3 regions of the Blautia sp. NSJ-175 genome follow, and region 1 is predicted to be linked to each of the others. Evidence: predicted binding sites of a transcription regulator. Region 1 holds the regulator's gene; each other region holds the start of a gene.
The links. The regulator Rex, encoded in region 1, represses fermentation and respiration genes when NADH is low (regulators of the CRP and FNR family bind a similar motif). The targets are predictions, from matches to a motif close to ATTGTTAANTANTTAACAAT.
Positions count from the first base shown of each region.

Region 1 (7,720 bases):
TGGCCTCCGGCAGCATTGTGGTCAGTGCCTGACGGTTCTCTTCCCTGGTATGTACCTTTATCATGCCTGCGCCGGCCCTAAGAGCCGCACAGGCGGAGAGATATGCCGCGCCGCTTATATCCCGGCTGCCGGCTGCCAGGAATATTTTCCCGAAAGTTCCTTTGTTCCCGTCCGGCTTTCTCGCCGGAATCCGGCACAGATCCTTCTCCTCACAGCTCTGTATGGACAGTTCAAAATCATTCTGAGGCAGCCTGTAGATTCCGATATCAGCCGTCCTTACCTTGCCCGCGCAGGATGCGCCCGGGTAGAATAAAAGACCTGCCTTCTCATAAGCAAAGGTGACTGTCACATCAGCCTTCACTGCGCAGCCCAGCACTTTCCCCGTATCAGCACTGATACCTGATGGAATGTCCACTGCCATGACCTTTGCCCCTGACCGGTTCAGAGCTTCGATGGTGTCCCTGTATTTTCCGCCCACTTCCCTGGACAGACCTACACCAAAGACAGCATCTACTATAGTAGTATATTCAGCAGGTACTGCATTCTTGACAAAGGATATATGATAATTTTCTGCAATTTTCACTTGCTTTCTCATTTCTTCTGTATAATGGTCCTTTTTTCCAAGTATACAGATATCTGCCGAGACACCTGTCATATGGAGCATACGGGCCACCGCTACGCCGTCCGCACCGTTATTTCCGGTACCGCAGAGCACCAGAACTCTTTTCAGAGGAAAATTTTCCTCCCGAAGTGCCTGACAGACACTCAGAGCTGCCCGCTCCATAAGTACCAGGGAGGGAACCCCGATCTCGTGGATCGTGTATTCATCCAATAGCTTCATCTGTCCGCCGGTTACGATTTGTTTCATATCATACACTCCTCTCTTATTCCGGTATGAATCAGGGAAGTCTGTCAAACCTTCCTGCAGAGCAAAAGGCCGCCGCAAAAATTCCGCAGCAGCCTTTTCTTACTTTTTATGTTCGGTCACATAACAATTCAGGTTATAAGACAATCGCATGAGGCTCTCAGAAAGGTGTACATTTTCCACGATGACATCCTCCGGGACCTCCAGATCCAGATGTGCGAAATTCCAGATGGCTTTGATTCCGTTTTCCACCAGCAGGTTGGCTGTCTCCTCCGCGTTATTCTTAGGCAGAGTCAGCGCTGCTATCTGAACATCATTATCCTTCAGATACTGGGGAAGTTCATCCATCATAAGAATTTCGTTCCCACGGATAGAGATACCTTTCAGAACCGGATTCACATCAAATATACCCACCACTTTAAATCCGCGCTTTTCAAACTGTACATAATTGGCCAGTGCCTGTCCCAGATTGCCGGCTCCGATGATGATCATGTTGTGGGTCCTGTCGAGCCCCAGGATCTTGGCGATCTCTGTATACAGGTACTGCACATTATAGCCGTATCCCTGCTGCCCGAATCCTCCGAAATTGTTCAGGTCCTGGCGAATCTGGGATGCGGTCACGCGCATCTTGCTGCTCAGCTCGTTTGAGGAAATACGTTCCACACCATCTTCCAAAAGTTCTCCTAAATATCTGTAATATCGGGGAAGTCTTCTGATGACTGCTTTTGATATGCATTTTTCGTCCACGACTTTACCCTCCTTATGTCTAAGTTTTCTGTTTCATATAGGAATATTATATATAATTGTTAAAATAAAGTCAAATACAATTCCAGTTATTGTTGTTTTTATCTGTTGTCAAATTCTGAATTTCCGATATAATAGGAAGGGTGAACCAAAAGATAAAGGAGATTCGTATAAAATGATACTGGCATGTCAAAACATTGAAAAATCGTTCGGAGGCATGAATCTGATCCATGATGCCTCCTTCCATATAGAAGAACGCGAAAAAGCCGCCCTGGTGGGCATCAACGGAGCAGGAAAATCCACACTGCTGCGCATCATCATGCAGGAGATTCCCGCGGACAGCGGAGAGGTAATCTTATCAAGGGGCAGGACCATCGGCTATCTGGCCCAGCATCAGGAGTTGGACAGCGCGCTCACCATCTATGACTCTCTGCTCCAGGTCAAACAGCATATTCTGGATATGGAGCTTCATATGCGCAGAACCGAAAAACAGATGAAGCACGCCCAAGGGGAGGAGCTGGACCGCCTGATGGAGACGTATTCCCGGCTGACCCATGAGTTTGAGATGGAGAACGGCTATGCGTATAAAAGTGAGCTTGTGGGCGTACTGAAGGGACTCGGCTTTCCGGAGAGTGACTTTGAAAAAGAAATCTCCACCCTGTCAGGAGGCCAGAAAACCCGTGTGGCCCTTGGCCGTCTGCTGCTGTCAAAACCGGATATCATCCTTCTGGATGAGCCTACCAACCATCTGGATATGGACTCCATCTCCTGGCTGGAGACGTACCTTTTGAATTATCCGGGAGCTGTCCTTATCGTATCCCACGACCGGTATTTTCTGGACAGGATCGTGACCAAGGTGATTGATATTGACAACGGAAAGGTAAGCTCCTTCAGCGGAAACTATTCCGCCTACAGTGAGAAAAAGGCCCAGCTTCGCAGAGATGCCTACCAGGCCTACCTCAATCAGCAGCAGGAGATCAAACACCAGGAGGAAGTCATTGCCAAATTAAAGCAGTTCAACCGGGAAAAGTCCATTAAGCGGGCTGAGAGCCGGGAAAAGATGCTGGATAAGATTGAAGTCATAGAAAAACCGACTGAGGTAAACGCGTCCATGCGTATTTACCTGAAGCCCCGCATAGAGAGCGGCATGGATGTGCTGACCGTGGAACATCTCTCTAAATCCTTTCCCTCCCTCCCGCTGTTTTCTGATCTGAACTTTTCCATCAAACGCGGGGAGCGTGTGGCCATCATCGGGAATAACGGAACCGGAAAAACGACGATACTCAAAATACTGAACGAGCTGGTCCCGGCCGACGCCGGCGTCTTCCATCTGGGAAGTAAAGTACACATCGGCTACTATGACCAGGAGCACCACGTGCTGCATATGGAAAAAACCATCTTCGAGGAGATTTCGGATGATTTTCCCAAGCTCACCAACACGGAGATCCGCAATCTGCTGGCTGCCTTTCTCTTTACCGGGGATGATGTCTTTAAAAAGATCGCATCCTTAAGCGGCGGGGAACGGGGCCGCGTATCCCTGGCAAAGCTCATGCTCTCAGAAGCCAATTTCCTGATCCTGGATGAGCCTACCAACCATCTTGACATTATGTCAAAGGAGATCCTGGAGGAGGCCCTGCGCAATTATACGGGTACGGTGCTGTATGTATCCCATGACCGTTACTTTATCAACCGTACCGCCACCAGGATCCTGGAGCTGACCAACCAGAGTATGGTAAACTATATCGGCAACTATGATTATTACATGGAGAAGAGGGAGGAGCTCACCCGCATCTATGCGCCGGGCCTTGAGGAGGAACAGGCTGCGGAATCCGTATCCGCCACGAAACTGGACTGGAAACAGCGCAAAGAAGAACAGGCACGCCAGAGAAAGCGTGAAAATGATCTGAAGAAGACAGAGGCAGAGATTGAACGCCTGGAAACCAGGGACAAAGAGATCGACAGTGAGATGGAAAAGCCTGAAGTTGCCGTCAATGTGGCTGAATGCGTCCGGCTTGCCAATGAAAAAGCTGAGATTGCAGAAAAGCTGGAAGAACTGTATGAAAAATGGGAAGAGCTGGCATAATGCCTGCTCCTCCCGTTTTTTATATCCGGCTGCTATCCTTCGGCCGTCTGCGATTCCATCTCTTACAAAGGCAGATCCCGTTTGCTGAACCGTATGATCCCTATTCCCATAAGCAGGATTCCTGCCAGATACAAAATGCCGCACATGATCCACGCCTTCCCGTCACCTGCAGCCAGCCCGTCAATATCAAAGAGGGTTATGGGGGTGGCGTATTTTACTTTCTCGAATTTATCCCCCACCTGTGATATCATCTGCACGAGAATGGAATATACCACCACGGTTGTGCTGACCGCGGAGGAAGTCTTTGTCTCATTGCTGCAGCAGGATGCACAGAAACATGTCCCGCCGAAAAATACAAGGATACCCAATAATCCCACATTGATCCGAAGGAAAGCACCTGTCTCCATCTCTCCCGGAAAAAGCGCCTCACTGAAAGCAAGAATCAGGCAGGTCACATATACCACCATGACAACCAGGCAGGTCAGCATGAAGACACACTGAGTCAGCATGATCTTCCATCGTTTCTGTGGTACCGCCAGCAGGTAGGCCATGGAACCGTTATCTACATATCTGGATACCAGTCTGTTGGATAGGATAATGATAAATACCCCGGGGAAGGCCACATACAGCATTCCGTATAAATATCCGGATACAAATTCCAGCAGCGTCTGGCCCACGTCAGCCATGCCGAATGCCGCAAACAGATCCGGCATACTGTCAGCCATCATTTTCAGGCTGTCTCCCATCTCGGGGTTAAACATCATGGTGATCATACTTCCGTATACACTGAGCACTACAAGAAAAATGACGAGCAGCAGCCAGTTGGATTTGATCTCTTTTTTAAACAGTGTAGCATTCATGATTTTGCTGCCCCCTCTCCGTAGAAATGCATGAAGAACTCTTCCAGGCTCTGTGTGCGCACGTCGAAATCCGTGACCGTATAGGCGCCTGCTTTTTTGATAAAGGCATCCAGGTTTTTTCCAACCTTGGCCGTTACCGTTTTACTGCCGGGCTGATAGACTGCCTCCGGGAATGCGGCAGCGAATGCCTCTGCCATATCCGCCTCCCGGAAGGTGATATCAATCACCTTCTGCCGCCCCTCTTTCAGTTTCTCCATCTCCTCCACTGCAACCAGCCGTCCGTCTCGGATAATGGCAGCGCGGTCACAGGTGCGCTCAATTTCCTCAAACATATGAGAAGACATCAAAATGGTCTTTCCCTTTTTCTTCTCGGAAAGGATCAGCTCCACAAAACGGTTCTGCATCAGAGGGTCTAGTCCGCTGGTGGGTTCATCCAGGATCAGGATGCTGGCCAGCGGGTTCATAAAGGCACAGACGATTCCTATCTTCTGCTTCATGCCCTTTGACATTTTCTTCAGTTTGCCGGACGCGTTCAAGTCAAACATCTTCATCAGTTCCTGTGCCCGGCCCATATCTCTCATATTTTTCATTTTAGCCACAAAGCGGATAAACTCCATCCCTGTCATCGAATCAATAAAAGCGATCTCTCCCGGCAGATACCCAAGAGATGTCTGGATCTTATCCGACTCTTTGAAGCAGTCCATATCCAGAATGGACAGTCTGCCCTTATCCGGTTTGATGAATCCCATCAACTGCCGGATCGTGGTTGTCTTACCGGCACCGTTTGGCCCTAAAAACCCCAGTACCTCTCCCTGTTTTACAGAAAAACTAACATCAAAAACGCCGCGGTTCTGCCCATAGTCTTTCGTAATATGACTGATTTCAATCACGTTCATTTTTTTGCCTCCTTCCAACCATTTCGGTTAGATACTCTTCTTTGTATGCGATCCGCTTCAGCATTTCTGACCATTTTCTGAATTGACGCATCAATTCATCCGCATCCACCGTATCGGTATAAAACATTCTCTGGTGCAGATATCCGTCAGTGAGCCAGAGAAGCATGTTCAGTATTTCTTTGGGATCTATGTCCTCCCTGAATTTAGTCATATCTACATTCTTGAAATAATCCACGAACATGGTATCCATCTGGTTTTTCATAAAAGAGTTCATATCTTCCGATACGTCCTCCCTGGATGTAAAAAATGCCCGGACACTGAACTCCATAAGAAAGGGAAAACTGGAGAGGATACGGGCTTTTTTGTCTGCTGCATAGGCCAGCAGCTCAAAATAATCCGTTATTTCAAAAAAGTGCCGGTCTAAAAGGCGCGGTCCTACCTTCTCCATGACATACTCAAATATGTACATATACAGCTCTTTCTTATTTTTAAAATAGTAAAACAGCAGCCCTTTTGAGATGCCTGCCTTTGCAGCGATCAGGTCTGTGGATGCCCGTTTGTATTCATTGGTGCCAAACACTTCCAGTGCTGCATTGACAACCGCGTTCTTCTTCTCTTCTGAGAGACTGCTAAGTCTGTCCTCCATCCTGTGCCTCCTTTAATGCTTTACCGATTCGGTTAATACCCATTATAAGAAATTGACTAAATTTTTCAACCCCTGCCCGAGACTTTTTTTCACAAATAATAAGTCCATGTAAGCAGGGACTTGTTTCTCTCTCTTACATGGACTTTTAAATCAGCAGACGCTTATTTTTTACGCGTATAAAACATCCAGATTCTTCCTTACAGCCAGTATAAACTCACGGCTGTTCAATACAGAAGGATTCTTAATTGACGTGATGAGTGCAAGGTCTTTTGTCATCTCTCCCTTTTCGATAGTAGTGAGCGTGGCCTGTTCCAGCCGGTCGGCAAACAGGCAGAGGTCTGTATTTCCATCCAGCTCCCCGCGTTTTCTCAAAGCTCCGGACCAGGCAAAGATGGTAGCCACGGAGTTGGTGGAAGTCTCTTCCCCTTTTAAATGTTTGTAATAGTGGCGCTGTACGGTTCCGTGTGCAGCTTCATACTCAAAATATCCGTGAGGGGATACCAGCACGGATGTCATCATAGCCAGAGAGCCGAAAGCGGAGGATACCATATCACTCATAACATCCCCGTCATAGTTCTTGCAGGCCCAGATAAAGCCGCCTTCGGCTTTCATCACACGTGCCACCGCGTCGTCGATCAGTGTATAGAAATATGTAATACCGGCCTTTTCAAAGGCATCCTTATATTCTTTCTCATAGATGTCCTGGAAAATATCCTTGAAGGTATGGTCATACTTTTTGGAAATGGTGTCCTTGGTGGAGAACCACAGATCCTGTTTTGTGGAGAGCGCGTATTCAAAGCAGCTTCTGGCAAAGCTCTCAATGGAATCATTTAAGTTGTGCATTCCCTGTGCCACCCCGGCACCTGTGAAGTTATGCACCAGTTCTCTTGTCTCTGTTCCGTCAGCCGCGGTATATACAAGCTCCACCCTGCCCGGTCCGGGAATGACCATCTCTGTGTTTTTATAGACATCCCCGTAGGCATGTCTTGCCAGAGTGATGGGTTTCTTCCAGTTCTTTACACAGGGCTCGATTCCTTTTACCACAATAGGCGCCCTGAAAACCGTACCGTCCAGCATGGAACGAATGGTGCCGTTGGGACTTTTATACATTTCCTTTAAGTGATACTCGTCCATTCTGGCCGCGTTCGGGGTGATGGTGGCACATTTTACCGCTACTTTGTATTTCTTTGTGGCATTGGCCGCATCCACTGTCACCTGGTCGCCGGTCTCATTTCTGTACTCCAGTCCCAGATCATAATACTCTGTGTTCAGTTCCACATATGGCGCAAGCAGATCCTCTTTGATCATTTTCCAGAGGATCCTTGTCATCTCATCCCCATCCATTTCCACCAGAGGTGTTGTCATTTTAATTTTTTCCATTGTTGTCGTTCTCCTTTCCGTATTCTTCCCGCAGAATTTCTTCCAGATTAAAATGTTTCAGATTCTCAACTGTATTAAATATGTGTCTTGCAGCTACCTGTTCCGCCAGATCCGCGTTTTTGCTCTTTATGGCTTCCAGAATCTCTGTGTGCTCACTGCCTGATTTATTCAGACGCATGCGGTTCATAATGGATACCTGCCGCACACGCTGTACATATTGATGAAAATCAGACAGTGTGTGGGAAA
Region 1 covers NZ_JALIFQ010000020.1:61,478-69,197, forward strand. The annotation lists gene MUB35_RS23740 (bifunctional ADP-dependent NAD(P)H-hydrate dehydratase/NAD(P)H-hydrate epimerase) at 1-868, opposite strand, end outside; gene MUB35_RS23745 (redox-sensing transcriptional repressor Rex) at 968-1,612, opposite strand; gene MUB35_RS23750 (ABC-F family ATP-binding cassette domain-containing protein) at 1,785-3,692, shown strand; gene MUB35_RS23755 (ABC transporter permease subunit) at 3,755-4,552, opposite strand; gene MUB35_RS23760 (ABC transporter ATP-binding protein) at 4,549-5,448, opposite strand; gene MUB35_RS23765 (TetR/AcrR family transcriptional regulator) at 5,435-6,094, opposite strand; gene MUB35_RS23770 (NADP-dependent isocitrate dehydrogenase) at 6,263-7,474, opposite strand; gene MUB35_RS23775 (GntR family transcriptional regulator) at 7,461-7,720, opposite strand, start outside.

Region 2 (7,720 bases), on a different contig from region 1:
TTGTAAGCATGGATTTTACTTTCATAACTATGATTACCTTACACTTTCCTGATATTCTTCCCGAAGCTCTTCTGCCAGGGATTTCCTTATTTTTTTGCGGGTCACTTCCACAATATTCAGTTTCGTAATGTCCACCACATTCCCCTTGACCGGGTCCTGATTCAGGTATCTCTGCAGGGCCTGCAGCAGCTCATCTTTATCTTTTTGCTCTTTCAGATTAATGAAATCTATTAAGATCATTCCGGACAGATTGCGGAGACGAAGCTGCCTTGCGATCTCTTTGGCTGCCTCCAGATTAATTTTCCGGAAGGTCTCCTGGGAATCCTTTTTACTGGTATATTTTCCGGTGTTCACATCAACGGAGACAAATGCCTCTGTCTGCTGGATCACTAAAAACGCCCCTGATTTCAGCCACACTTTTTCAGAAACCGCCTCTTTGAGTACTGATTCCAGTGAATATAAGCGTGACAGAGGCAGAAGCTTATCCTCATAGAAACGCAGCTTATCAGCCGGCATTCCATAGTATTCCAGATAGCGTGAAACCTGGTCACAAAGCTCTCTGTCGTCTGTGACGATCTCATCCAGGTCCTGTTCATACACATTCTGCAAAACCTGCAGGTATTCCGGCAGATTTTCATGTATCAGGGAAAAACAGGTTCTTGTCAGGGCTTTTTCTTTTACCTGATGCAGGCATTTCATCAGCCGTTCCAGCTCGGACTGCAGTTCTTCCTCCGATGCGTTTCTGCTGTTAGTGCGCACAATGATACCGGCATCATCCGGCAGAATGGGACTGAGTATTTCCTTCAGCCTCTTTTTCTCCTCTGCGTTTAATTTCCCCGAGAACCCCGGCACAGCCTTAAGAGCGGTCACAACCAGATATCTTCCCGAGAAATTCAGATCACAGGTCACACAGGGAAGCTTTCCCCTGATGGGCTCTCTGCACACCTGCACCAGGAGTTCATCACCCGGCTTCAGCTTACCGTTTTTTTTCCGGTTGGTATAGATAGGGACTGCCTTTTCGTCCATAGAGTAATAACACATGATGCCATCCGCTATTTCTATGAAGGCCGCACGTATATTTTCAGCGATATTTTTTACTTTTCCCACATAAATATTGCCCAAAATATTCTTATGTTCAAACCGGCACAAGTCAAGCTGGCAGACACGCCCGTCCTGCACAAGGGCCGCCGCCAGCCGTTTTCTGCCGGAAATATCCATAGGCGTCAGAATCAGCTTACTCAATTTCCTCACCTAAATTTTCCAGCGGCACGAGATGCCGCTCCTCCTCTGTGCCGTTGTCGGCATAAAGTTCGCTTCTATGCACCATAAAGGCCCATTCATCGTAAGGCACACCTAAAAATGCACAGAAAGCTTCCATTACAAGCTCAGGCTTGGTGTTGTTGGAACTTCCCGCCGCCAGAGTCAGGTAAATGCTCCCCTCATTTTCTTCCATATGATATATAAAGGGGCGGATGTCCACTTCCTTTTCACTTTTCTTTGTCTTTTTCAAGATTGTGATGGATGGCTGGGCCGTAAATTCCGCAATTTTCTTCTTCCAGTCCTCTGACGGCTCTTTTCTCTCCCGAAAGGTGAGTACATAGTCAGCAGCAGCCACAAGAGACATGGCCTTTCCCGCCTTGCCTTCTTCTACCTGGCGGATGCTTAAAATGCGCATTCCCTCCACCATGGCATCATTCAGCCTTTTTACCATTTCTTCTGATGAAGAGGCACTCTTAAGCTCTAAATCAAAGTATTCACCTGTGCTGGTTATCCCCACACCCAGAGGTGAGGCAAAGGACATGATCATGTGAGGACTGTATCCTTCTGAAAATGCCGCATCCAGTCCTGCGCGTTTTACAGCTTTCTGGAAATACCGCATGATATCCAGATGACCGATAAATTTCATGGCCCCTTCTTTTGCAAATTTCACTCTAACCTTCAATGCAGACACCTCCTTTATAAGAAGCTGCTCCGCAGCCGGAACATTTTACCCGGCAGTTTGGTGTCACAACTCCCTCTTTTGCTCTCTCCCATTCTTTTAGAAGGAATTTTTTTGCTACCCCCGCGTGAATAAAGTCCCAGGGGAACAATTCATCAGCCGGACGCTCACGAAGCGTATAAAATTCCGGATCAATGCCCAGTTCTTCAAAGGCCTTCATCCAGATATCATAACGGAAATATTCGGACCATGCATCAAAAACAGCCCCGTTTTTGTAGGCCAGCTCCAGAACATCACAGATACGTCTGTCACCCCTTGCCAAAATCCCTTCCAGCACCGTGACATCTGCCTCATGGTAATTGTATTTGATACTCTTCTGGTTTAGCTGCGCACGGATCTCATCTTTCACAACTTTTGCTTTTGCCAGATACTCCTCTTTGCGGCACATGGAAGCCCACTGGAAAGGGGTAAACGGTTTCGGCACGAAAAAGGACGTACTGGCTACGATCTGGCATCTGCCCCGGCGCTGTTCTTTTGGTATTTCATAATATTTCTTGGCGACTTCTTCAGCAAGATGGGCAATGCCTTTCATATCCTCCTCTGTCTCCGTGGGGAGTCCCAGCATAAAATACAGCTTCACTCTGGTCCAGCCTCCCGCAAATGCTTCTGCCGCACCGTTTAAGATAACTTCCTCTGTCAGTCCTTTATTGATCACATCGCGCATACGCTGTGTTCCCGCCTCCGGGGCAAAAGTCAGACTGCTCTTCTTGATATCCTGAACCTTGCTCATAACATCCAGAGAAAAGGCGTCAATACGCAGGGAAGGAAGGGAGATGTTCACATTTCTTGCGGAACACTCCTGAATCAGATAATCTATCAATTCCGGCAGTTTGGAATAATCACTGGAGCTTAGGGAACTCAGGGAAATTTCTTCATGCCCGGTACTTTCAAGCATAGCCTGGGCCGTCTTTTTCAGGAATTCCACATCGCGCTCCCTGGTCGGTCTGTAAATCATCCCTGCCTGGCAGAAACGACATCCCCGGATACATCCCCTCTGGATTTCCAGGGTAACACGGTCCTGTGTGGCCTTGATAAACGGCACCACCGGTTTTTCCGGATAACAGACATCTGAGAGGTTCATGACAACCTGTTTTTCAATTATCTCTTTGGCATGCGGATTATTGGGGGTAAAGGACGCAAGTGTCCCATCCTCATGGTACGACGCGTCATAAAATGCCGGAACATAAATACCCGGTATTTCGGCAGCACGTTCTAAAAATTCTTTTTTGCTTTTTCCAACTTTTTTATATTCCTTATAGATGTCCAGAAATTCATCAAAAACCGTTTCGCCCTCACCGATATAGAACACATCAAAGAACTCGGCCAGCGGTTCCGGGTTATAGGTACAAGGACCTCCGCCTATGACGATGGGGTATTCTTCCCCTCTGTCTTTCGCGCGAAGGGGCATATGGCTCAGATCCAGAATCTGCAGAATGTTCGTATAACACATCTCGTACTGGATGGTTATGCCGAGAAAATCAAAGTCCTTTATGGGATCCTGGGATTCCAGCGCAAATAACGGAATCTGCTTTTTGCGCATAACCGCATCTAAATCCGGCCATGGAGAGTAGACACGTTCACACCATACATCCTCTCTTTTATTAAACATATCATATAATATCTGTATTCCCAGATGGGACATTCCGATTTCATACACATCCGGGAAACACATGGCAAAACGTATATCCACCTCATCTTTGTTCTTATTTACCGAGTTTACCTCATTACCAATGTAGCGGGCGGGTTTCTCGATTTTTAGTAATATTTCATCACTTAAAGCTAATTTTCTCATTATTTCTCCTTGATATTTTTTATAAATATACACAATATCAAACTATTCCTTCAGCCCACATCTCAACACAGGCCGACACAATTATAGCTCCATGCAGTATACTGTCCATATGAATGCTGCCTCACAAACACAATTTGTATCACTGTGATGCATGCTTGTTCAATTATACGCAGTTTGAGGAAGAACTTCAAGTAAAATTTGGTCTGTGCAGGCAAAACACCGGAATCATCAACAATCCGCAGGGAGATTACTTACCGGAGATTCCTCCCCCAAAGGGGGCACATTTTTTTTCGGAAATTGTTCTTTCAGATAACGGTAAAATGCCATCATATTCTCTGTCAGCACTTTATTATTTTTCTTAACAAAATTCACATCCCAGGTAAATCTGTCATCAGGGAACTTCTCATACCGAAGCCTGGCATCATCCGGCCGAATCGTATGGCCCGGAACCACAAACAGAAGATTATTGTGCTGGGCAATTTCTTTCAGCGAATTAAAATCACTGGACGCAATCACTATCTCCGGCTCAAAGCCCGCATTCCTGCAGGCAGTGTCAAAATTATGGCGGATATGAAACTGCGTGCTGAACATGGCATATCTCTGCCCTTTCAAATTCTCCATGGTAATCTTTTCTTTTTCATACAATTCATGGATACACGGTATACACAGATACACGCCCTCCTGAAACAACAGCTCCGATGAAAGCCTCTCCCTATCCACCACTCCCGTCGTGATACAAAAATCATATTCATCCTTCTTCGCAAGACTTTCCAGATAGTAATCCGTATGGTCTGAATACTCGATCTTCACATGGGGATGCAGCCTTTCAAAATCCCCTATCAGCCGGTAAGGCAGCGAAGAAACCACCCCGAATGCCATACCCAGATAAATCGTTTCCTGCGGCATATCCTCAATCTGCGTGATATGGGAGCACACATAATTCTTCCTCTCCAGAATAATACGGCACTCATTCAGAAAATACGTCCCAAACCTTGTCGGCGACACACCGTTAATATCCCGGTTCAGAAGCACACAACCAAGCTCCTCCTCCACTTCCCGGATGGTCTTTGATATCCCCTGCTGCGAAATATGATACGCCGCAGATGTCTTATTAATGCTCTTATATTCACATACCGCTACGAATAACTCCATTTGCCTGAATGTCATGTCCTAATCTCCTGTCTAAATCAGAAAGAATGCCTCTAACGCTCTGCCGGAAAAGATATTGAGGCTCCCTTTACCACTACAACCTTTTCCTTGTAATAGTACAATGTTTTTTCTTCTTTTTCAATCGCGGAATTTGTTATATATTTAACTTATCAAACAAACGTAAACGAAACTAAGGAGGTTTCTCAATGAAAAACAAGTATTATCCGCATCTTGCCAGCCCAATCACCATCAACAACCTGACATTCAAGAACAGAATCCTGGGCGCTCCCATGTCTAATCCCGAATTAGACTCTGACTGTAATATGCGCAAGGAAGAAATCGCATTTCACGAGAACCGTGCCCGCGGCGGCCTGGCAGGGGTTGCCATTGGTCTTGGCATCGTGGATGCCATCGGACGTTCCCACACGAAGGAAGTCAAGCTCTACGATGTTATGTCGCTTCCCTCCCTGAAGGAAGCTGCTAACGCCATGCACCGCCATAACTGCAATGCCGTTATGGAACTTGCCCACGGCGGCAAATTCGCCAATGCCCGGGGCCATGGAAGCGCAGAAGGTGTCAATATCGGCCCCAACGACGAGATCAACGGAGAAGGACATCCGGTCCGCAGCATGACGGAAGAAGACATCTACAGAGTTGCCGACTGCTTTGGTCAGGCTGCCAAACTGGTAAAGGAAGCCGGATTCGATATGGTACTGATTCACGGCGGACACGGCTGGCTCCTTGGACAGTTCAGCTCCCCGGCTATGAACCACAGAACAGACAGATGGGGCGGCAGCCTGGAAAACCGTATGCGTTTTTCTCTTCTTGTCATTGAAAAAGTAAGGGAAGCCGTAGGTCCTGATTTCCCCATCGAATTCCGTATGAGCGGTGCCGAGTTTACCAAAGGCGGATACGGTATCGAAGAAGGAATCGAGATGGCAAAAGCCATAGACGGCAAAGTTGACATTATCCATGTATCCGCCGGCGTTCACGAAGACCCGGAAGTATTTGTGCGTACACATCCGTCCATGTTCATTGAGCACGGCTGCAACGTATATCTGGCCGCAGAGATCAAGAAGCACGTCAAGACACCGGTGGCTACCCTGGGCGGCCTCAACGACCCGGATATGATGGAGGAAATCATCGCCACAGGCAAAGCGGATATCATAGAGATTGCCCGTCAGTCCATCTGTGACCCCTACTTCCCGGAAAAAGCATTTTCCGGCAACAAAGACGACATCACCCGCTGCTGCCGCTGCTTCACCTGCTTCTACAACTACCTGACAAACAGAACCTTCTGCTGCGCTTTCAATCCGGTTGTCGGCAATGAGCTGGAACACAAACATGCCTTTCCGCCTACAACACCGAAGAAAGTCATCGTAGTGGGCGGTGGCCCCGGCGGTATGGAAGCGGCCATCACAGCCGCAGGACGGGGACATTCTGTCACCCTTTACGAGAAAAACAGCCGTCTCGGAGGACAGCTTCTCTCCGAGCAGTACATACCATTTAAACAGGATATGTATAATTTTGTCAAAGTACTGGAAGGCCGCCTTGCCAAATCAGGTGTGGATGTACGCCTGAACACAGAGTTGACCGCAGAGCAGGCAGCCGCAGAAAATGCTGACGTTATCATCACTGCCATCGGTGCCAAACCCATTGTTCCGCCGATTCCGGGAATTGACAATGAAAAAGTTGTGGGGCTTACCGCTCTTCATCAGCCGGAACCGGCCCTTGGACAGAAGGTTGTCATCCTCGGCGGAGGACTTGTCGGTTCCGAATGCGCCATTTACCTGGACGGACTCGGCAAAGACGTAACGATCGTAGAAATGAAAGAGGACTGGGCAGCAGATTCCTATTTCATGCACAAAAATGCCATGAAGATTTATATGCGCGACAGCAACATCAAGATCCATGTGAACACCACTGCAAAGGCAATCACTGACAAAGGCCTTGTATGCCAGACTCCTGAGGGCGAGCTTGTTATCCCCGCAGACAACATCCTGCTGGCAGCCGGAATGAGAGCTGACCGAAAAACTGCCGAAAGCTTTTACAATGCAGCACCGCGTGTATTTGAAACAGGTGACTGTATCAAGGCAGGACGTGTTGTGGAAGCTGTCACTACGGGTTATTACCGGGCAATTGATATTTAAAGACTCGATTTATGACTTAACTACTCCATATTGGAACATGAAAGGATTAACATTATGGAAAAAGGCAGCAACCGAAGGGTGAAAACCGCCATTTACCTGTGTGCCATCCTGATGATGGGGGCTATCGCTGTGGCAAGCAATATTGCAAGTATTGCCGCAGCCTTCCCCGAGGCAGGCCAGACAAAAGTTGTCGCATATCTGATTTCCGCGCCCTGTCTGGTGGTTATACTGGTCACATTGGTTACAGGAAAACTGATGGATTTTGTCCCGAAAAAGACATTGATGATTGCAGGCGTTCTCTTCTGGCTTGTGGGGGGAGTTCTGCCTTACTTTATGGACAGTCTGGGGCTGATCCTTGTCATGCGCCTTATCTTCGGCGTAGGCGTGGGAATCGTCCAGTCCCTCTGTCCGGCACTGGTTATTGAGAATTTTGAAGACCCGGCCGAGAGGGCGAAAGTCATGGGGAATATGACCGCATTCCAGATGCTCGGTGCGATCTTCTTTTCATTGGTATCAGGCAACCTGGGCAGAATCAGCTGGAATATTGCGTTTTTAGTTCATCTCATCGCAATAGTATCCCTGATAGCCGCTGTCACCTGTATCCCCTACAAGCAGCCGGTTAAGACAAGT
Region 2 covers NZ_JALIFQ010000013.1:56,158-63,877, forward strand. The annotation lists gene MUB35_RS19260 (NUDIX hydrolase) at 1-25, opposite strand, end outside; gene MUB35_RS19265 (ribonuclease E/G) at 34-1,251, opposite strand; gene MUB35_RS19270 (TIGR03936 family radical SAM-associated protein) at 1,235-1,942, opposite strand; gene MUB35_RS19275 (TIGR03960 family B12-binding radical SAM protein) at 1,932-3,791, opposite strand; gene MUB35_RS19280 (LysR family transcriptional regulator) at 4,020-4,958, opposite strand; gene MUB35_RS19285 (oxidoreductase) at 5,147-7,090, shown strand; gene MUB35_RS19290 (MFS transporter) at 7,145-7,720, shown strand, end outside.
Region 2: a site for Rex is predicted at 5,091-5,110, ahead of MUB35_RS19285 (oxidoreductase). Genes of this name have one in related genera too.

Region 3 (7,720 bases), on a different contig from region 1:
ACGGGGAGGATTACTCCCAGGGTGCACTGTTCTTCATGGAAGAGGCTTATGCGGAACAGCACAATATTAAATGGTTTAAAGAGGATTTAAAATTTTTATTCCAATATGGGGTACATGACTTTTTCACGTATCCGTAAAGAAGAAAGGACTTAAAAAAGATGGAGATTTTGTACAAGAGCACAAGAGGAACAGGGGAATGCGTAAAGGCATCCGAGGCAATTTTAAAAGGACTCTCAAAGGACGGCGGACTGTTCGTACCCACAAGTATTCCCAGGCTGGATATTCCCATGGAAAAATTGGCAGAGATGACTTACCAGGAGATCGCTTATGAGGTTATGAGCCGTTTTCTGACCGATTTTACAGAGGAAGAGTTAAAGGCATGTATTGCCAGAGCCTATGATTCCAAATTCGATACAGAGGAGATCGCCCCTCTGGTAAAGGCAGGCGGCGCATATTATCTGGAGCTGTTTCACGGAGCGACCATAGCGTTCAAGGATATGGCACTTTCCATCCTGCCCCATCTTTTGACCACCTCCGCAAAGAAAAATCATGTAAAAAATGAGATCGTTATCCTCACTGCCACATCAGGCGATACAGGTAAAGCAGCTATGGCCGGTTTCGCAGATGTGCCCGGTACAAGGATCATTGTCTTTTATCCCAAGAATGGTGTCAGCCCCATCCAGGAAAAACAGATGGTGACACAGAAGGGAAATAATACATATGTGGTGGGAATCACAGGCAATTTTGATGATGCCCAGACCGCAGTGAAAAAAATGTTCAATGACAAGGCCATGGAGGAGGAGCTTGACAAGGCAGGCTTCCAGTTCTCTTCTGCCAACTCCATCAATATCGGCCGTCTGGTGCCTCAGGTGGTGTACTATGTTTACGCTTACGTGAACCTTTTCAAGAACGGTGAGATAAAAGATGGTGAAAAAATTAACGTAACAGTGCCCACCGGAAACTTCGGAAACATCCTGGCAGCTTATTATGCCAAGAATATGGGCCTGCCGATCGATAAATTGATCTGTGCCTCCAATGAGAACAAAGTTCTCTTTGACTTTTTCTCTACCGGAAGCTATGATAGGAACCGTGACTTCATTCTGACCTCCTCTCCATCCATGGATATCCTTATATCCAGCAACCTGGAAAGGCTTATTTACCGCATTGCAGGGGAAAATGCGGACAAAAACCGGGAGATGATGGAGCAGCTTACCAAGGGCGGAACCTATCAGATCACAGAGGAAATGCGCGGCCAGCTTGCTGATTTCTATGGCAATTTTGCTACAGAGGAGGAGACTGCCCAGGCTATAAAGGCTCTTTATGAGGATACAGGCTACGTGATTGACACCCATACAGCGGTTGCTGCCTGTGTTTACGGAAAATACACAGATGAGACCGGAGATGAGACCAAGACGGTCATCGCCTCCACAGCCAGTCCGTTTAAATTCACAAGAAGCGTCATGAACGCCATTGACAGCAAATATGATGCCATGGGTGATTTCGAGCTGGTGGATGAATTGTCCAAAATTGCAAATGTGAAGGTTCCCAATGCCATTGAGGAGATCCGTACAGCCCCTGTTCTGCACGATACCGTGGTGGACGTTCCTGATATGCCTGCAGCAGTAAAAAATGTGCTCGGAATTTAAAAAATAAAAATTCTATAAAATGTAAAAAAATCGTCAAGAAAATACATTGTTAAAGTATTGACTTTTAAAAACTAACATGAGATAATAAATTGACTTTGAGATAAGATTAAGGAGGAAACCATATGTCAACAAAAGCATATTACCCAATCAACGAGATTGGAGCAGGCAAAACTGGCTTCAGCAAAACTCGTTCCATTATTGAAGCAGCATTCTATGGCAACAATGTTGTTAAGGTTAACACATTAAAAGAGGCATATGAATTAGCGAAGAACTCACCTGGAACAGTCGTTACAGATATGCCTGTTTATAGAGGCGAAGAGTTTGGTCTTGAGAGAGATGCTAAAGTTTTATTATTCAACGATGGTGCTATCACAGGACGTTATGCAGCAGCACGCCGTATTGCCGGAGAACCAGGTGTTGACTGCGCGGCTCTTGACAAAGTGGCTATGGATGCTATTTATGAAGCCCGCTGGAAAACCATGTACCATGCAGAGGTATATGTAGGTCTGGACCCGGAATTCATGGTAAAAGCTCACCTGCTGATTCCGGAAGGCGAAGAGAACATCATGTACTCCTGGATGCTGAACTTCCAGTATATGTCTGATGACTATGTAAAAATGTATAAAAATTCCCAGCCTGTAGGCGGCGGAAAAGAAGCAGATATTTTTATCTTCTCAGATCCTCAGTGGGCACCTGCAAGCCGTCCGGGCGTTGACTTCAGCTGCTTAAGCGATCCGCAGACTCTGTGCTACTTCAACACAGACCAGAACTGTGCTTGTATCCTTGGTATGAGATACTTCGGTGAGCACAAAAAAGGTACTCTTACCATGGCTTGGGCAATTGCCAACAGAAATGGTTATGCAGCATGCCACGGCGGACAGAAAGAATACACACTGGCTGACGGCTCCAAATACGTTGCTTCTGTATACGGTCTGTCAGGATCAGGTAAATCTACCATCACACATGCAAAACACAATGGCAAATACGAGATCAAGGTTCTGCATGATGATGCATTCATCATCAACACAGATACTTGTGCTTCCGTAGCGTTAGAGCCTACATACTTCGATAAAACTCAGGATTATCCTGCAGGATGCGATGACAACAAGTTCCTTCTGACATCTATGAATAACTCTGCTACATTAGACGAGGATGGAAACATCCAGCTTGTAACAGAAGATATCAGAAATGGTAACGGACGTGCGATCAAATCCAAACTGTGGGCACCGAACCGCGTTGACAAGATCGACGAGCCGGTTAACGCAATCTTCTGGATCATGAAAGACCCGACCATTCCGCCGGTAGTGAAATTAAAAGGTGCTTCTTTAGCATCTGTAATGGGCGCTACTCTGGCTACAAAACGTTCTTCAGCAGAGCGTCTTGCACCGGGCGTTGACCCGAATAAGCTGGTTGTTGTTCCTTACGCTAACCCGTTCAGAACATATCCGTTAGCTGATGACTACGAGAAATTCAAAAAACTGGTTGAAGAGAAAAATGTAGACTGCTACATCATCAACACAGGCGATTTCATGGGCAAGAAAGTACAGCCGAAAGATACTTTAGGTATCCTGGAAGCAATCGTAGAGAAGAAAGCAGACTTCAAACCTTGGGGACCGTTCTCCGATATCGAAATCTTCGATTGGGAAGGATTCGTTCCGGATATGAATGATGCAAGCTACGTTGATCAGCTCAGAGCTCGTATGAATGACCGTGTCAATGAGATCAAAGCTTTTGAGACAAAGAAAGATGGATATGACAAACTTCCTGCTGACGCTTTAGAGGCAATCCAGAAAGTTGTTGAAGAGCTGAAATAATTCAGTCTTGTAATAGAAATCTTGCGGACCGTCAGTGATGGCGGTCCGTTTTCCTGTTTCATACCCGGAGATATTCAAAGGTCCTCGGGCAGCGGAGAAAATATATGATGGATTTGGAATATGCAAAAGAAAGTTTCCGGCAATATCTCAATCATTACGACAGAAGCGACGATAAGATCATGCTGAAGGAGGTCCATACCTTCTGCGTCCTGGATGCAGCGGACTATATCTGCAGGGAAGAGAAGATTTCCAAGGAAGACCACGAACTGGCTCTTCTCATAGCTCTGCTTCACGATATCGGACGATTTGAACAGTTGAAGACCTTCCACAGCTATGACGACAATTTGTTTGACCATGCCGAGTTCGGCGTAAAGGTCCTCTTTGAGGACGGCATGATCAGGCAGTTTATCCGCGATGACAGGTATGACCCTATCATCAGGACAGCGATTGCCTGTCATTCCCTCTATGAAATACCAAAGGAAGTAGAGGGAAGGGAACTCCTGCACTGCAGGATCATCAGGGATGCGGATAAACTGGATAATTTCAGGGTAAAGGATACGGAGAAGGCTGAGGCCATCTTTGGCATTTCTGCAGAACAGGTAGGGCTTGAACCTGTCTCAGAAAACATCTTGAACGCCATAAGAGAACACCGCTGTATCCGGCGGGGGGAGAGAACCACGCATATGGATATGTGGATATCCTATCTGGCTTTTATCTTTGACTTAAACTTCCCTTCCAGTTTCCTTTACATTAAGAATCAGGACTACATGAACCGGAATATAGACCGCATTCCTTATGGGAATCCCAAGACAAAGGTAGATATGGAAGAAGTGCGTTCTATCTGTAATATTTATATTGAAGAAAAAATTTATTAAGTGTGTGCATTTTTGTTGAAAAAGTTCATATACTAGAGTATAATAAAGATACGAAGTAATCCTGGGGTGTGCGATGCTCCTACAGTTTTTGAACCTACATTTCTTTAAACGGGATTCCTATATTTCTGTTCAGATGTCAGGCCGTCATTGCGCAGCGGAAGGCAGAAGAACAGTTGCGGTTGCCCACCTGGCTTAGGCTAGGAGTCAGAAAGTAGGAAACGGCATCCTGGGATTATTAATATAACAGCAGGTTTGCTGATATATATGAATAGTGGACATTTGCAGCAGGAACGCCGCATTTGATGCGAGAGTCTGAAGAATCAGACTCTTTTTGTTTATAACAATAGGAACATGGACCCTCAGGGGAATGCGCAGTTGGCGCAGCAGGCAGATGACCGCACGCTTCGGCGCAGGAGTCCGGCAGGCAGGACTCATTGATATTAAATCATGAAAAACAGGAGATGAAGACATGGGAGTGACAAAAAAGAGCTTTGGAAAAAGTCCTGAAGGAAAAGATGTATTTCTCTATGAACTGAAAAATGAAAATGGTGTGGCAGCTTCTGTTACAGATTTCGGTGCCATACTGGTCAGCGTGATGGTTCCGGATAAAAATAAAAAGCTGACCGATGTGGTTCTTGGCTATGATACCGTGGAAGGGTATTATGAGAATAAACCTCATTTCGGTTCCCCCATCGGCAGGAACGGAAACCGTATCGGCGGAGCAAAATTCACCATTAACGGAAAAGAATATGTGCTGGCTCAGAATGACAACAAAAATAATTTACATAGCGGCCCGGATTTCTACCGTACCCGCGTATGGGATGTGGAAGAAGTAAAGGAGCAGGAGAACAGCATAACCTTCCGTATCTTCAGCCCGGACGGTGACCAGGGATTCCCCGGAAACTTTACCGGATATGTAACCTATAAGCTCACAGATGACAATGAGCTGGTTATGCATTATACGGGAAGTGCAGACGCGGATACTGTGGTGAACATGACAAACCATTCCTACTTTAACCTGGCAGGACATAATGCCGGAGCGGAGAGCATGCTGAATCATGTGGTTCAGATCCATGCACCGGAATTTACCCCGGTATCTGATTCCGAAGCTATTCCCACAGGGGAGATCCTGAAGGTGGAGGGCACACCCATGGACTTTACTTCTCCAAAGAAGATCGGACAGGATGTGGAGGCTGACTATGAACAGCTCATCTTCGGAGGCGGCTATGACCATAACTATGCACTTTGCAGGGAGAAGGGCGAGGTGAAAGAAGCAGCCGCTGCTCACAGTGATGAGACAGGCATTACCATGAAGGTGTTCACAGATCTTCCCGGCATGCAGTTCTACATCGGTAATTTCATCAACAACGAGAACGGAAAGGGAGGCAGTGTCTATACAAAGCGTGCCGGCTTCTGTATGGAGACGCAGTATTATCCCAATGCCTGCAATGAGGCTAATTTCCAGTCCTCTGTTCTGAAAGCCGGAGAGAAATACGATACTACCACAATTTATCAGTTTGTAACTGAAGCGTAGGCATAAAAAAGAAGACGGGCTGCCGCAGGCAGGCACGCCGGCGCCGGATTTCGGTGCGGACGGCCTTGGGGCAGCCCGTTTTCTGTCCCGTAAGAAGGCGGGGAAAATAAAAGAGACAACAGGAGGCAAAACATGGAGTCCAGATTATTGAGAAACAAATATTTCTTGTATGTAACAGAGTTTTTTTCCGGCATGTCTGTGATGGCTGTGGAACTGGGGGCAAGCAGGCTTATGGCGCCCTATTTCAGTTCTTCCCAGATCGTGTGGACCGTTATCATCGGAGTGATCATGATCGCAATGGCGATTGGAAATGTGTGGGGCGGACGCTCTGCGGACAAACGTCATGATCCGGACAGGCTGTACCGGAGGCTTTTGATCGCTGCCATATGGATCGCTTTGATACCGTTTGCCGGCAGATATCTGATCGCGGGGATATCCCTGCTTTTGGCAGTTTTTATAAAGTCTAATTTTCTGGTCTGGGCAGCGCTTTTTACCTGTCTGGCAATCTTCGCGTTTCCCTGTGTACTGCTGGGAACCGTGACACCGTCTCTGGTGAAGTTTTCCGTGAGTAATCTGGATGACAACGGAAAGACAGTGGGAGAGCTGGGCGCTTTAAACACCATCGGCAGTATTATCGGTACTTTTCTCCCTACATTTGTCACCATTCCGGCAGTGGGGACTGCAGCCACATTCCTGATATTTTCAGCGGTTCTGGCAGCTATCGCGGTGGTGTACTTTGTGACAGTCAAAAGAAAAAGAGGACTTTGTATCGGAACCGCTGTCGTGCTTCTCGTTTTGGCAGCGCTGACACCGGGATTCAGTTTCGCTTTCTGGGAGAAGGATGTGACACTGGAGGATGAGTCCATCTATAATTATCTGCAGGTAAAAGACAGTGAAGACCAGACGATTCTGTCCACCAATGTGCTTTTCGGCGTGCAGTCCATCAAGGCGAAGAACCGGGAACTGACAGGCATGTATTATGACTATGCGCTGGCAGCCCCGGTGATGGCAGGCATTCACACAAAAAAAGATAACAACGTGATGATACTGGGGCTTGGGAGCGGTACCTTTGCCGATTACTGTGACCGGTATTTTCCGGGAACCAAAATCCAGGGGGCAGAGATTGATGAGAAGATAGCGGATATCGCAACGGACTATTTCGGGCTGCCTGACAGTGTGGAAGTGGCAGTGGAGGATGGCAGAGCCTATCTGACAGCCTCTGAGGAAGCCTATGATGTGATCATGGTGGACGCCTACCAGGATATCACCATCCCTTTTCAGATGTCCTCTGTTGAATTTTTCAGCCAGGTGGAAAGCCATCTGAAGAAGAACGGGGTGATGGTGGTCAATATGAATATGAAATCCAGCTCCGAGGATTCCATCAATGACTATCTCTGTGATACCATAGCCTCTGTGTTCAAATATGTGTACACCGTGCCTGTGGACGGCGGAACCAATATGGAGGTCTTTGCCTCCAACGAGGCGGGTCTTCCGGAAATGCTTAAGAAAAACACGGAAAAACTTCCAGATGGAGAGCTAAAGGGCATGATGGAAACCGTATCGGCTGAACTTACCGGATATGAGGGAAAAGACAGGATACTGACCGATGACAAGGCACCTGTAGAGCTTCTGGGAATGAAAGTCTTAGATGAGATCATAGGGGAAGAACTGGATTATTACAGGGAACTGTATCTGGGATAAGCCGGAAAATTTCTCAAAGGGTATGAAATCTTTTCTTCTTTCATATATTAATATATGGACTGGAAGCAGAAATTAAAATGGAAAATGCTGATCATACTGCTTGCCGTAATCGGAATCGTGATTGTATGGCAGGCAAACAGAGCGGGAGTG
Region 3 covers NZ_JALIFQ010000014.1:96,741-104,460, forward strand. The annotation lists gene MUB35_RS20250 (cell wall hydrolase) at 1-137, shown strand, start outside; gene thrC (threonine synthase) at 159-1,646, shown strand; gene MUB35_RS20260 (phosphoenolpyruvate carboxykinase (ATP)) at 1,769-3,460, shown strand; gene MUB35_RS20265 (HD domain-containing protein) at 3,565-4,335, shown strand; RNA gene ssrS (6S RNA) at 4,391-4,572, shown strand; gene MUB35_RS20275 (aldose epimerase family protein) at 4,805-5,869, shown strand; gene MUB35_RS20280 (spermidine synthase) at 6,002-7,570, shown strand; gene MUB35_RS20285 (SpoIID/LytB domain-containing protein) at 7,655-7,720, shown strand, end outside.
Region 3: a site for Rex is predicted at 1,692-1,711, ahead of MUB35_RS20260 (phosphoenolpyruvate carboxykinase (ATP)). Genes of this name have one in related genera too.